3 regions of the Bradyrhizobium sp. NC92 genome follow, and region 2 is predicted to be linked to each of the others. Evidence: predicted binding sites of a transcription regulator. Region 2 holds the regulator's gene; each other region holds the start of a gene.

The links. The regulator LexA, encoded in region 2, represses DNA repair genes until DNA is damaged. The targets are predictions, from matches to a motif close to TGTTCNNNNTGTGTTCNG.
Region 1: ruvC (crossover junction endodeoxyribonuclease RuvC) is a predicted target of LexA. The motif match lies at 2,034-2,051, and genes of this name have one in related genera.
Region 3: N2602_RS20565 (single-stranded DNA-binding protein) is a predicted target of LexA. The motif match lies at 1,451-1,468, and genes of this name have one in related genera.

Annotation. Positions count from the first base shown of each region.
Region 1 is NZ_CP104171.1:1,344,122-1,347,396, reverse strand. Features, by position in the region: gene ruvB (Holliday junction branch migration DNA helicase RuvB) at 1-865, opposite strand, end outside; gene ruvA (Holliday junction branch migration protein RuvA) at 862-1,479, opposite strand; gene ruvC (crossover junction endodeoxyribonuclease RuvC) at 1,476-2,003, opposite strand; gene N2602_RS06305 (YebC/PmpR family DNA-binding transcriptional regulator) at 2,234-2,980, opposite strand; gene N2602_RS06300 (methyl-accepting chemotaxis protein) at 3,200-3,275, shown strand, end outside.
Region 2 is NZ_CP104171.1:4,506,446-4,509,720, reverse strand. Features, by position in the region: gene N2602_RS21115 (ComEC/Rec2 family competence protein) at 1-751, shown strand, start outside; gene N2602_RS21110 (hypothetical protein) at 876-1,310, opposite strand; gene lexA (transcriptional repressor LexA) at 1,686-2,387, opposite strand; gene glp (gephyrin-like molybdotransferase Glp) at 2,564-3,275, opposite strand, start outside.
Region 3 is NZ_CP104171.1:4,395,095-4,398,369, reverse strand. Features, by position in the region: gene N2602_RS20575 (outer membrane protein) at 1-143, opposite strand, end outside; gene N2602_RS20570 (outer membrane protein) at 385-1,185, opposite strand; gene N2602_RS20565 (single-stranded DNA-binding protein) at 1,626-2,120, shown strand; gene gyrA (DNA gyrase subunit A) at 2,477-3,275, shown strand, end outside.

The sequences.
Region 1 (3,275 bases), 3.2 Mb from region 2:
CGGCCATGGTTTCGACGCCGACCGGGCCGCCGCCATAGTTGAGCGCGATGGTCGTGAGATAGCGGCGATCCATGGCGTCCAAGCCGGCGGCATCGACCTCGAGCGCGCTCAGCGCGTGGTCGGCGATCTTGCGGTCGATCTTGTCGGCATCGGCCGCGGAGGCGAAGTCGCGCACACGGCGGAGCAGGCGGCCGGCGATGCGCGGTGTGCCGCGGGCGCGGCGCGCGATCTCGTTGGCGCCGTCCGCGCTCATGCCGACGTTGAGCACGCGCGCGCCGCGGCTGACGATGCTCTCCAATTCCTCGATCGTATAGAAATTCAGCCGCACCGGAATGCCGAAGCGGTCACGCAAGGGATTGGTGAGAAGGCCGGCGCGCGTGGTGGCGCCGACCAGGGTGAATTTCGACAGCTCGATCTTCACCGATCGCGCTGCCGGGCCCTCGCCGATGATGAGGTCGAGCTGAAAGTCCTCCATCGCGGGATAGAGCACCTCTTCCACCGCCGGGCTGAGGCGATGGATCTCGTCGATGAAGAGCACGTCGCGCTCTTCGAGGTTGGTGAGGAGCGCGGCGAGGTCGCCGGCCTTGGCGATCACCGGCCCCGATGTGGCACGAAAGCCGACGCCAAGCTCTTTCGCCACGATCTGCGCCAGCGTGGTCTTGCCGAGGCCGGGGGGACCGACGAACAGCACGTGATCCAGCGCCTCGCCGCGCTTGCGCGCGGCCTCGATGAAGATCGAGAGATTCTTGCGCGCCTGCTGCTGGCCGACGAAATCGGACAGCGATTGCGGCCGCAGCGCGGTGTCGCCGACATCGTCGCTGCGGCGCTCGGGCGAAACCATGCGGCTGGCTTTGGGGTCGCTCACTTCGCGAGCTCCTTCAGCCCGAGCCGGATCAGCTGCGCCGTCTCGGCGCCCTCACCCGCACTGCGCGAGGCCGAGGCGATCGCAGCGGCGGCTTGCGGCTGGCCGTAGCCGAGATTGATCAGCGCGGAGATCGCATCCGCGACGGGGCGCGGCGCGCGCTGGTCGTCGACGGCACCGGCGAGATGCACGACGGCGGGATCGACATTGGCAAAAGCCGGCGCCTTGTCCTTCAATTCGGTGACGATGCGCTCGGCGACCTTGGGGCCGACGCCGGGCGTGCGCGCCACCGCGGCCTTGTCGCGCAGCGCGATGGCATTGGCGAGATCGGCCGGCGACAGCGTGCCGAGCACGGCGAGCGCGACCTTGGCACCGACACCCTGCACGGTCTGCAGCAGGCGAAACCATTCGCGCTCCTGATCGGTGCGGAAGCCGAACAGTTTGATTTGATCCTCGCGGACATAGGTCTCGATCGACAGCACCGCGGCTTCGCCTGGCGAGGGCAGATGCTGCAAAGTGCGCGAGGAACAGTGCACCTGATAGCCGACGCCGCCGACGTCGAGGATGACGAAGTCCTCGCCGTAAGAATCGATCAGCCCCTTCAGCTTGCCGATCATATCCCCACCACCTTCAGCCGCAGCGCGGTGCTCTGGCGGTGATGGGCGTGGGTGATGGCGATGGCGAGCGCGTCGGCGGCGTCCGCGGACGGCGGCTCGGCCTTCGGCAGCAGGATCTTCAGCATCATCGCGATCTGTTGCTTGTCGGCGTGGCCGGCGCCGACCACGGTCTTCTTGACCTGGTTCGGCGCGTATTCGGCGACAGAAATGCCGAACATTGCGGGCGCTAGCATGGCGACGCCGCGGGCCTGGCCAAGCTTCAGCGTCGCAACGCCGTCCTTGTTGACAAAAGTCTGCTCGACCGCGGCTTCCATCGGCTGGTGGCTGGAGAGGACGGAAGCAAGCCCTTCATGGATCGCGAGCAGCCGGCTCGCCAGCGGCAAATCGTCCGGCGGTTCCACCGAGCCGCAGGCGAGGTAGATCAGGCGATTGCCCTCAGCCTCGATCACGCCCCAGCCGGTGCGGCGCAGGCCGGGGTCGATGCCGATGATGCGAACGGGGCCACGAATCGGGAGCGCAGTCATGGGCCAGTGATAGCGGCTGGCCGCGGCGGGGGAAACAGAAACAGAACGGAAGTAACAGGGGAAGTGGGGTATCTCGGGTGAGCACCGCCGCCCACTCCACATTCCGTCGTCATACCCCGCGAAAGCGGGGTATCCAGTACGCCGCGGCTTATCCGTATCCCTCTGGCGTCTCTGGAATACTGGGTCGCCCGGTCAAGCCGGGCGACGACAGCAGAATCCGGAGCGAGGTATCAGCCGCCCATCTTCGCCATCAGTGCGTCCGACACCTCGAAATTGGCGTAGACGTTCTGGACGTCGTCGTGCTCGTTGAGCAGGTCCATCAGCTTCAAGAGCTTCTCGCCGGTCTCGTCGTCGACCGCAACCGTGTTCTGCGGCTTCCAGATCAGCGCGGCCTTGCGCGGCTCGCCGAACTTGGCTTCCAGCGCCTTGGCAACGTCGCGATAGCCTTCGGTCGAGGCGTAGATCTCGTGGCCACCCTCGCCGGAAACGACGTCGTCTGCGCCGGCCTCGATCGCGGCGTCCAGCACCGCGTCGTCGGAGGCGACGCTGCGGTCGTATTCGATGATGCCGGTGCGGTCGAACATGAAGGAGACCGAGCCGGTTTCGCCGAGATTGCCGCCGGACTTGGTGAAGAAGGAGCGGATGTCGGAGGCGGCGCGGTTGCGGTTGTCGGTCAGCGCCTCGACGATGACGGCGACGCCGCCCGGGCCATAGCCCTCGTAGCGGATCTCGTCATAGTTCTCGCCATCGCTGCCGAGCGCCTTCTTGATGGCGCGCTCGATATTGTCCTTCGGCATGTTCTCCTGGCGCGCGGCGATCACGGCGGCGCGCAGGCGCGGGTTCATGGCAGGGTCGGGCGTGCCCAGCTTGGCGGCGACGGTGATTTCCCGCGCCAGCTTGCCGAACAGCTTCGACTTCTGGGCATCCTGCCGCCCCTTGCGGTGCATGATGTTCTTGAATTGGGAATGTCCGGCCATGCTTGGTCTCGTGAAGGAAGCGTGCGTCAAGGTGAGTGCGGGAAGCGCGGCCTTATAGGCCGCCAACCCACCGGAATCAAAGGGCTCGGCTGCTCCTAAGGTAGCCCTGTAAAGGTAGCCGCCGTAATGGCGCCTGCCTAGACGTCGGGCACCGTTAACCCTGATTTCATTCCGACTTGCGAAAATAGCGCCCGACCGTTCCCCGACAAGAGAGAGCTGATGGCGTTCGGACTATTTCGGAAGCGTCTGCCGGACACGGCCGCGCCCGCGGGAGCCCCGGAGGCTGCGCAGCCGG
Region 2 (3,275 bases):
GTGGTTGATGGGAATCGGCATCGAGTGGATGGTCCTGGTCGCGCGCTGGGTGGCGGCCCTGCCGGGCGCCGTCGGCCGCATTCCGGCGTTCGGGATCGCGCCGCTGATCGCGGCGAGCCTCGGGCTCATCGTGATGGGCCTGTTGCGCACGCCCTTGCGCTGGTCCGGCGCCCTGGTGCTGCTGGCGGCGATCCTCTGGGGGCTGTCGGTGCGCCAGCCTGATGTCCTGATTGCCGGGGATGGTGCGAGCGTCGCGGTCCGGGGCGCGGATGGGCGCTTGCAAGTGATCCGCGCCAGCAAGGACAGCTTCCTGCTGAAGGAGTGGCTGGCCGCCGATGCCGATCCGCGTGATGCCGGCAACGCCTCGTTGGCGAGCAGCGCGTCATGTGACGAGTCCGGTTGCGTGGCGCCGCTCGCGGACGGACGGCTGATCGCGTTGGCGACGCGCATCGACGCGCTGGCCGATGATTGCAGCCGCGCCGCGCTGGTGGTGACGGCGCGGCCCGCGCCGCCCGACTGCGCGGCGATGGTCGTCGATCGGGCGCGTCTTGCCAGTCAGGGCGCGCTGGCTCTGACGCGAAGCGGAGAGGGTTTTTCGGTGCAGGCGGTGAGGGCGAGAGGGGCAAGCCGTCCTTGGCTGCCGGCCGGCGCCGGCGAGGGGGATTTCGACGGCAGCCTCGTGCCGAAGACGGCCGTGCCTCGCAACCGGGACGCAACGCCATCGGAGGCCGACTTGCAGGCCGACGATTGAAGATCGATGCGGGGAAAATCGGTCCGACGGGATCCCGCAGGACGCAAACCATACCATCTCGCCGGCCGCGGCCGGCGATGGCATTTGAATTTGGCCCTCGACTTTTCGGTCGGGGCCGACGGCGTCAGCCGATCGGCAGGCGCGTGATCGTGGGCCGCGTGTCGGCGACGATCTGCGGCTTGTGCTCGCGCTCGATGGCTTGCTGCGTCACCGGCAATTGCAGCACGGTCGCGCGCTGGCCTTCGACGAGCTGCGTCACCAGCACGTACTTGCCGTCCGGAAATTCGATCGCGTCATGATGGCGATCGGGAATGTGCGGGTCGATCTTGCCGAACTTGCCGACGCGGGAGTTGACGGTTCGCGTCCAGATCCAGCGGTTGTCATAGCGGACGTTATCGGCGAAAGCGAGCTCCGTTCCCGGCAGCAGACAGACCGCGACGGAGAGATCGGCTTCGGAGGCGAAGCCGCGCGTCGAGGTGCCGCGGAAGGTTGTCGTGACGATCGTCTCGCCAACTTCGGCGGGGCGCGTCGCGACGGCATGCAGGCTATAGTCACACATCGGGTGCTCCTCATACTGGGATAGCGACCCGCGTCTCTTTCGAGGCGCAGGCCTCTATCAGAGTGGAAGCCTCCAACGCTCTGCTCGGTTATGGGCAAATCTGCGGCTCGCATCCGCAGCACGCGATCACATTATCTTTCCCGGATTCGATAGGAACAAACCTCGCGTCCTTGCATTTGGCCCGCACTATCGGCGCTGTCGGCACAACTCTACCGGCGGAGCGAAATGGCCGCGTGTCCGCATGGGCGAGTGTCGCGCGGGAAGAGGCGCCGAACAGTCAGCGCAGAACCAGAAAGACCATCCAGCCGGAGCGGACAAGTATCCGCTCCAATCTTGGATCGACGATCGAAGCGCGCGTAGCGCTTACTTCCGGTATCAGTACTTCCGGTAAAGCCCGATCAGCTTGCCCTGGATCTTCACGCGGTTCGGCGGAAGAATGCGGACCTCGTAGGCGGCATTGGCGGGCTCGAGCGCGATCGAGGCGCCGCGGCGGCGGAAGCGCTTGAGCGTGGCCTCCTCGTCATCGATCAGCGCCACCACGATGTCGCCGGTATTGGCGGTCTCGTTGCGCTGGATCAGCGCCATGTCGCCGTCGAGGATGCCGGCCTCGACCATCGAATCGCCGCGCACCTCGAGCGCGTAGTGCTCGCCGGAGCCGAGCATGTCCGGCGGGACGCTGATGGTGTGGCTGCGGGTCTGCAGCGCCTCGATCGGCGTGCCGGCCGCGATGCGGCCCATCACGGGCACCGCGACGGGGCGCTCGCCCTCATCCGCGGGCGGGCTGGAGCTCGCGCGCACCTTGCCGAGATTGCCCTCGATGACGCTCGGGGTGAAGCCGCGGCGATTGCCGGCTGCGGCCTGGAGCTCGGGCAGCTTGATCACCTCGATGGCACGGGCGCGGTTGGGCAGGCGGCGAATGAAGCCGCGCTCCTCGAGCGCAGTGATCAGGCGATGAATGCCTGACTTCGAGCGCAGGTCGAGCGCATCCTTCATCTCGTCGAAGGACGGCGGCACGCCGCTTTCCTTCAGACGTTCGCTGATGAACCGCAGAAGCTCGTATTGTTTGCGCGTCAACATCTCGACCAAAGTCCCCCGGTTGATGTCGTTCGATTCCGAGACGATGAAGTCGGCAATAAGCCGCTACATCCTCGAAACAAATCATGAACGGACACTATATGTTCGATATGTGTTCCGCAACTGCTTAATTTATAGTGAACGCGGCCAAACTCGCGGAATGCGTGTGGCTCGGCAGCTCAGACGGGCAGCCGCAGCACCTCGCAAGGCGTGCCGGCCTCGGCCTTCGGCGCGAACGGTGCGCGCACGAGAAGTACCTGTGCCGCAGCGAGATTCGCAAGCAGGGAGGAGTCCTGGTGGCTGACGGGAAGGGCGACGCGCGTGCCGTCGTCGCGCACCTCCAGCCGCGCACGCAGATAATCCTCGCGCTGATCGTTGGCGCCGAGGTCGCGGCCCAGCACGGCGCGCTCGCGCTGATGATGAATCACTGAACCGCCCGACAGGGCCCGAATCAAGGGCACCATGAACAGGAAGGCGCACACGTATGACGACACGGGATTGCCGGGCAGGCCGATCACGCGCATCGCGCCGAGGCGACCATGCATCATCGGCTTGCCGGGCCGGATCGCGATCTTCCAGAACGCCATCGCGATGCCTTCGCCCTTGAGCGCCTGCTGGACCAGATCGTGGTCGCCGACCGACGCACCGCCGGTCGTGACCAGGATGTCGGCACCGCTCTCGCGCGCGCGGCGTATGCCGGCGGACGTGGACTCCAGCGTATCGGCGGCAATTCCGAGGTCGATGGTCTCGGCGCCCTCGCTGCGGGCAAGGGCGTGCAGGGCATAGCCATTGGAATAGACGATCTGACCGGGACCAGGCGCGGTGCCCGGCATGACCAGCTCGTCGCCGGTGGCGAGAATCGCGACTCTCGGGCGGCGGATAACGCCGAGA
Region 3 (3,275 bases), 110 kb from region 2:
ATACCGAGGTAGAAGCCGGTCCAGTTATAGACCGAGGCCACAGCCACCGGAGCCTTGGTGTAGGGGCGGGCTGCCAGATCAGCAGCCGAAGCGGGGGCCGCAAGAGCGAATACACAGGCCGAAGCCAACAAAACCTTTTTCATTTTCAACTTAATCCCAGTCCCAGTTTCTGTTGTTGCCTTCCGTCGCGGAAGGGCATCGGACTCAACGGCCCAACTGACGCCGTCTTTACACCACCAAAGCCGCAAGTTGTGTCTCCGAAAAGCCACAACAGTCGAAAAGGTGATGGTTGCTGACTCATCTACGTCCAGGCATCGTGCCGCAAAAAAGAAGGGCCGGCGCAGCGGGCCGGCCCTTGCATTCACTCACAAAATCAGAGGGATATCAGTACCTCGCGATCAGCGGGCCGCCGAAGCGATAATTCAACCGGACCAGGCCGATATCGACATCCTGGCTGATGCGATCGCTCCCGAACACGGCGCCCGCAGGCGTCGTGAAACCGATTGTGCGGTCGCCGAGGAAGATGTGGTTGTACTCGACGCCGAGCGTCCAGTTCGGAGCAAATCCGAATTCCAGGCCGGCGCCAACGGTGCCGCCCCAGCGGGTCTCGCGAGCCGACGCCAGCAGCGTGCCGGCGCCCGGCGTGCCGGCCGCGGCATAAACGTCGTACTTGTCCCCGACCACGGCGCCGCCGCCCTTCACATAGAACAAGACGTTGTTCCAGGCGTAACCGACCTGGCCGGTGATCAGGCCGAAAGCATCGATGCGCGAGCGGTTGCGGTCACCGGTGACCAAAGCGCTTCCAGGGAAGACGGTGCTGACGTTGTCGCCCGAGAAGTCAGCCCAGTTACCCTGGCCTTCGACGCCGAACACCCAACTGGCCGACTGCCAGCGATAGCCGATCTGGCCACCGACCGTGCCACCGGTCGCGTTGTGGCATCCTTCACCGACGAAGGTACCGGGAACGCCGGTGACGACGCCGGTGGTGTCGAGGAAGTCCCAGCACTTGTGGCTCGTGCCGCCGCCGCCGTTGATGCCGATGTAGAAGCCGCTCCAGTCGTAAATCGCAGCGACCGCCGGAGCGGGAGCCTTGGTGTAGGGCCGCGCGGCAAGATCTGCCGCGCTTGCCGGAGCCGACAGCCCCAATGCCAGTACACTGATTGCGCCAAATAGAACCTTATTCATTGCAGTCTCCCCAGTTACGTCCGCTTCACGAAAGTCCCCGAAGCGGCTGATCAGGCGCGACGCCCATATGAACTAATTCCGAGGCAAAGGTAGCCTAAGGAAAGGGCAGAGTCCGTCTCCGGAATGCCACACTCGCGGCTCAACTGAGGTGGAACAACTTGATGAATGTTAAGCGGTTTTCGTCGTTCACGGGAACCCAAAAAAGTTCCATCGGAGTGCTGCTCTTTTCGTTGGCGGCCGGCCGAATGTTTGCTCTACCGCTATAAAGAACAAATCTGGAACAAATCTGAGTGCGATGCTATATGTGGGGATAACCCTGGGGGTGGCAGGCTGAGCGGTGCCCGCAAGCGTATAGGGTCGCCTCGACGGGCGCAGAGAAACGCGGGCAGCGGGATTGGCCCTCTTTTGAAATTCAGTGGCATTCGGAGTGGAGAGCGGCGATGGCGGGAAGTGTCAACAAGGTCATTCTGGTTGGAAATCTCGGCAAGGATCCCGAAATCCGCCGCACCCAGGACGGGCGGCCGATCGCGAATTTGAGCATCGCGACGTCGGAGACCTGGCGCGACAAGAACACCGGCGAGCGCAAGGAGAAGACCGAGTGGCATCGCGTCGTGATCTTCTCTGAGCCGCTTTGCAAGGTCGTCGAACAGTATCTGAAGAAGGGCGCGAAGGTTTACATCGAGGGCGCGCTGCAGACCCGCAAATGGACCGACCAGAGCGGCGTCGAGAAGTACTCGACGGAGGTCGTGCTCCAGGGCTTCAACTCGACGCTGACGATGCTGGACGGCCGCGGTGGCGGCGGCGGAGGCGGCAGCTTCGCCGACGAGCCGGGCGGCGATTTCGGCTCCTCCGGACCCGTGAGCAGCGCGCCGCGCCGTCCGGTTGCCGCTGGCGGCGGTCGCAACAGCGACATGGACGACGACATCCCGTTCTGAGCGGGCGGACCGCTCGGCCCGGTGAGGCGGCGATTTCGATCGCGCTTCCCGCATCGGGTCAGCAAACCTTACTAATTGGCTGGGCGGGCTCGGATTTTCCGGGCCCGCTTCATGTTTGGGGTGAGGTCCGTTGCGCAGCGGAAAGCTGGCTGACGGGGCGCCGCTTCCCTGGTGTTCAGGCCGGCGTTGCGGGTGGTTCTGGAGGGTCGATTCCGTGGCCGACCAGGGCGCGGCTCTGAGGCCGTAAGTTATTGGAAAAATAAGCGGAAAAAGCGCTTTCCGAGGGGCTGCCAGGGTGGTTATCCGACCCCGGATGCGCTATATGATTCCCAGACAAAACCTCACCGGATTCCCCCTTGGCTGACGACGACAACAAGCCCGGCGACCAGCCGGCGCACCCCTCGGACATTCGCCCCGTTTCCATCTACGAGGAGATGAAGAAGTCCTACCTCGATTACGCCATGAGCGTGATCGTGGCGCGTGCGCTGCCCGATGCGCGCGACGGGTTGAAGCCGGTGCACCGCCGCATCCTGTTCGCGATGAACAATCGCGGCGACACCCCGGACAAGAAGCACAAGAAGTCCGCCGGTGCCGTCGGCGAGGTCATGGGTAAGTACCACCCCCATGGCGACCAGGCGATCTACGACGCCTTGGTGCGCATGGCGCAGGACTTCTCGATGCGCGCGCCCTTGATCGACGGCCAGGGCAATTTCGGCTCGGTCGACGGCGATCCGCCGGCGGCCATGCGCTACACCGAGTCCCGCCTGACCAAGATCGCGCTGAAGCTGCTCGAGGACATCGACGACGACACGGTCGACTTCCAGGACAATTACGACGGCTCCGAAAAGGAGCCGGTGGTTCTGCCGGCGCGGTTCCCGAACCTGCTGGTCAACGGCGCCGGCGGCATCGCGGTCGGCATGGCCACCAACATCCCGCCGCACAATCTCGGCGAGGTGATCGATGCCTGCGTCGCGCTGATCGACAATCCGGCTCTGACGATCGACGAGCTCAATGCCATCATCCCGGGCCCGGATTTCCCGACCGGCGGCATCATCCTCGGCCGCCAGGGCATCCGCAGCGCCTATCATCTCGGCCGCGGCTCCATCGTGATGCGCGGCAAGGTCACCTTCGAGACGATCCGGAAAGAGCGCGAGG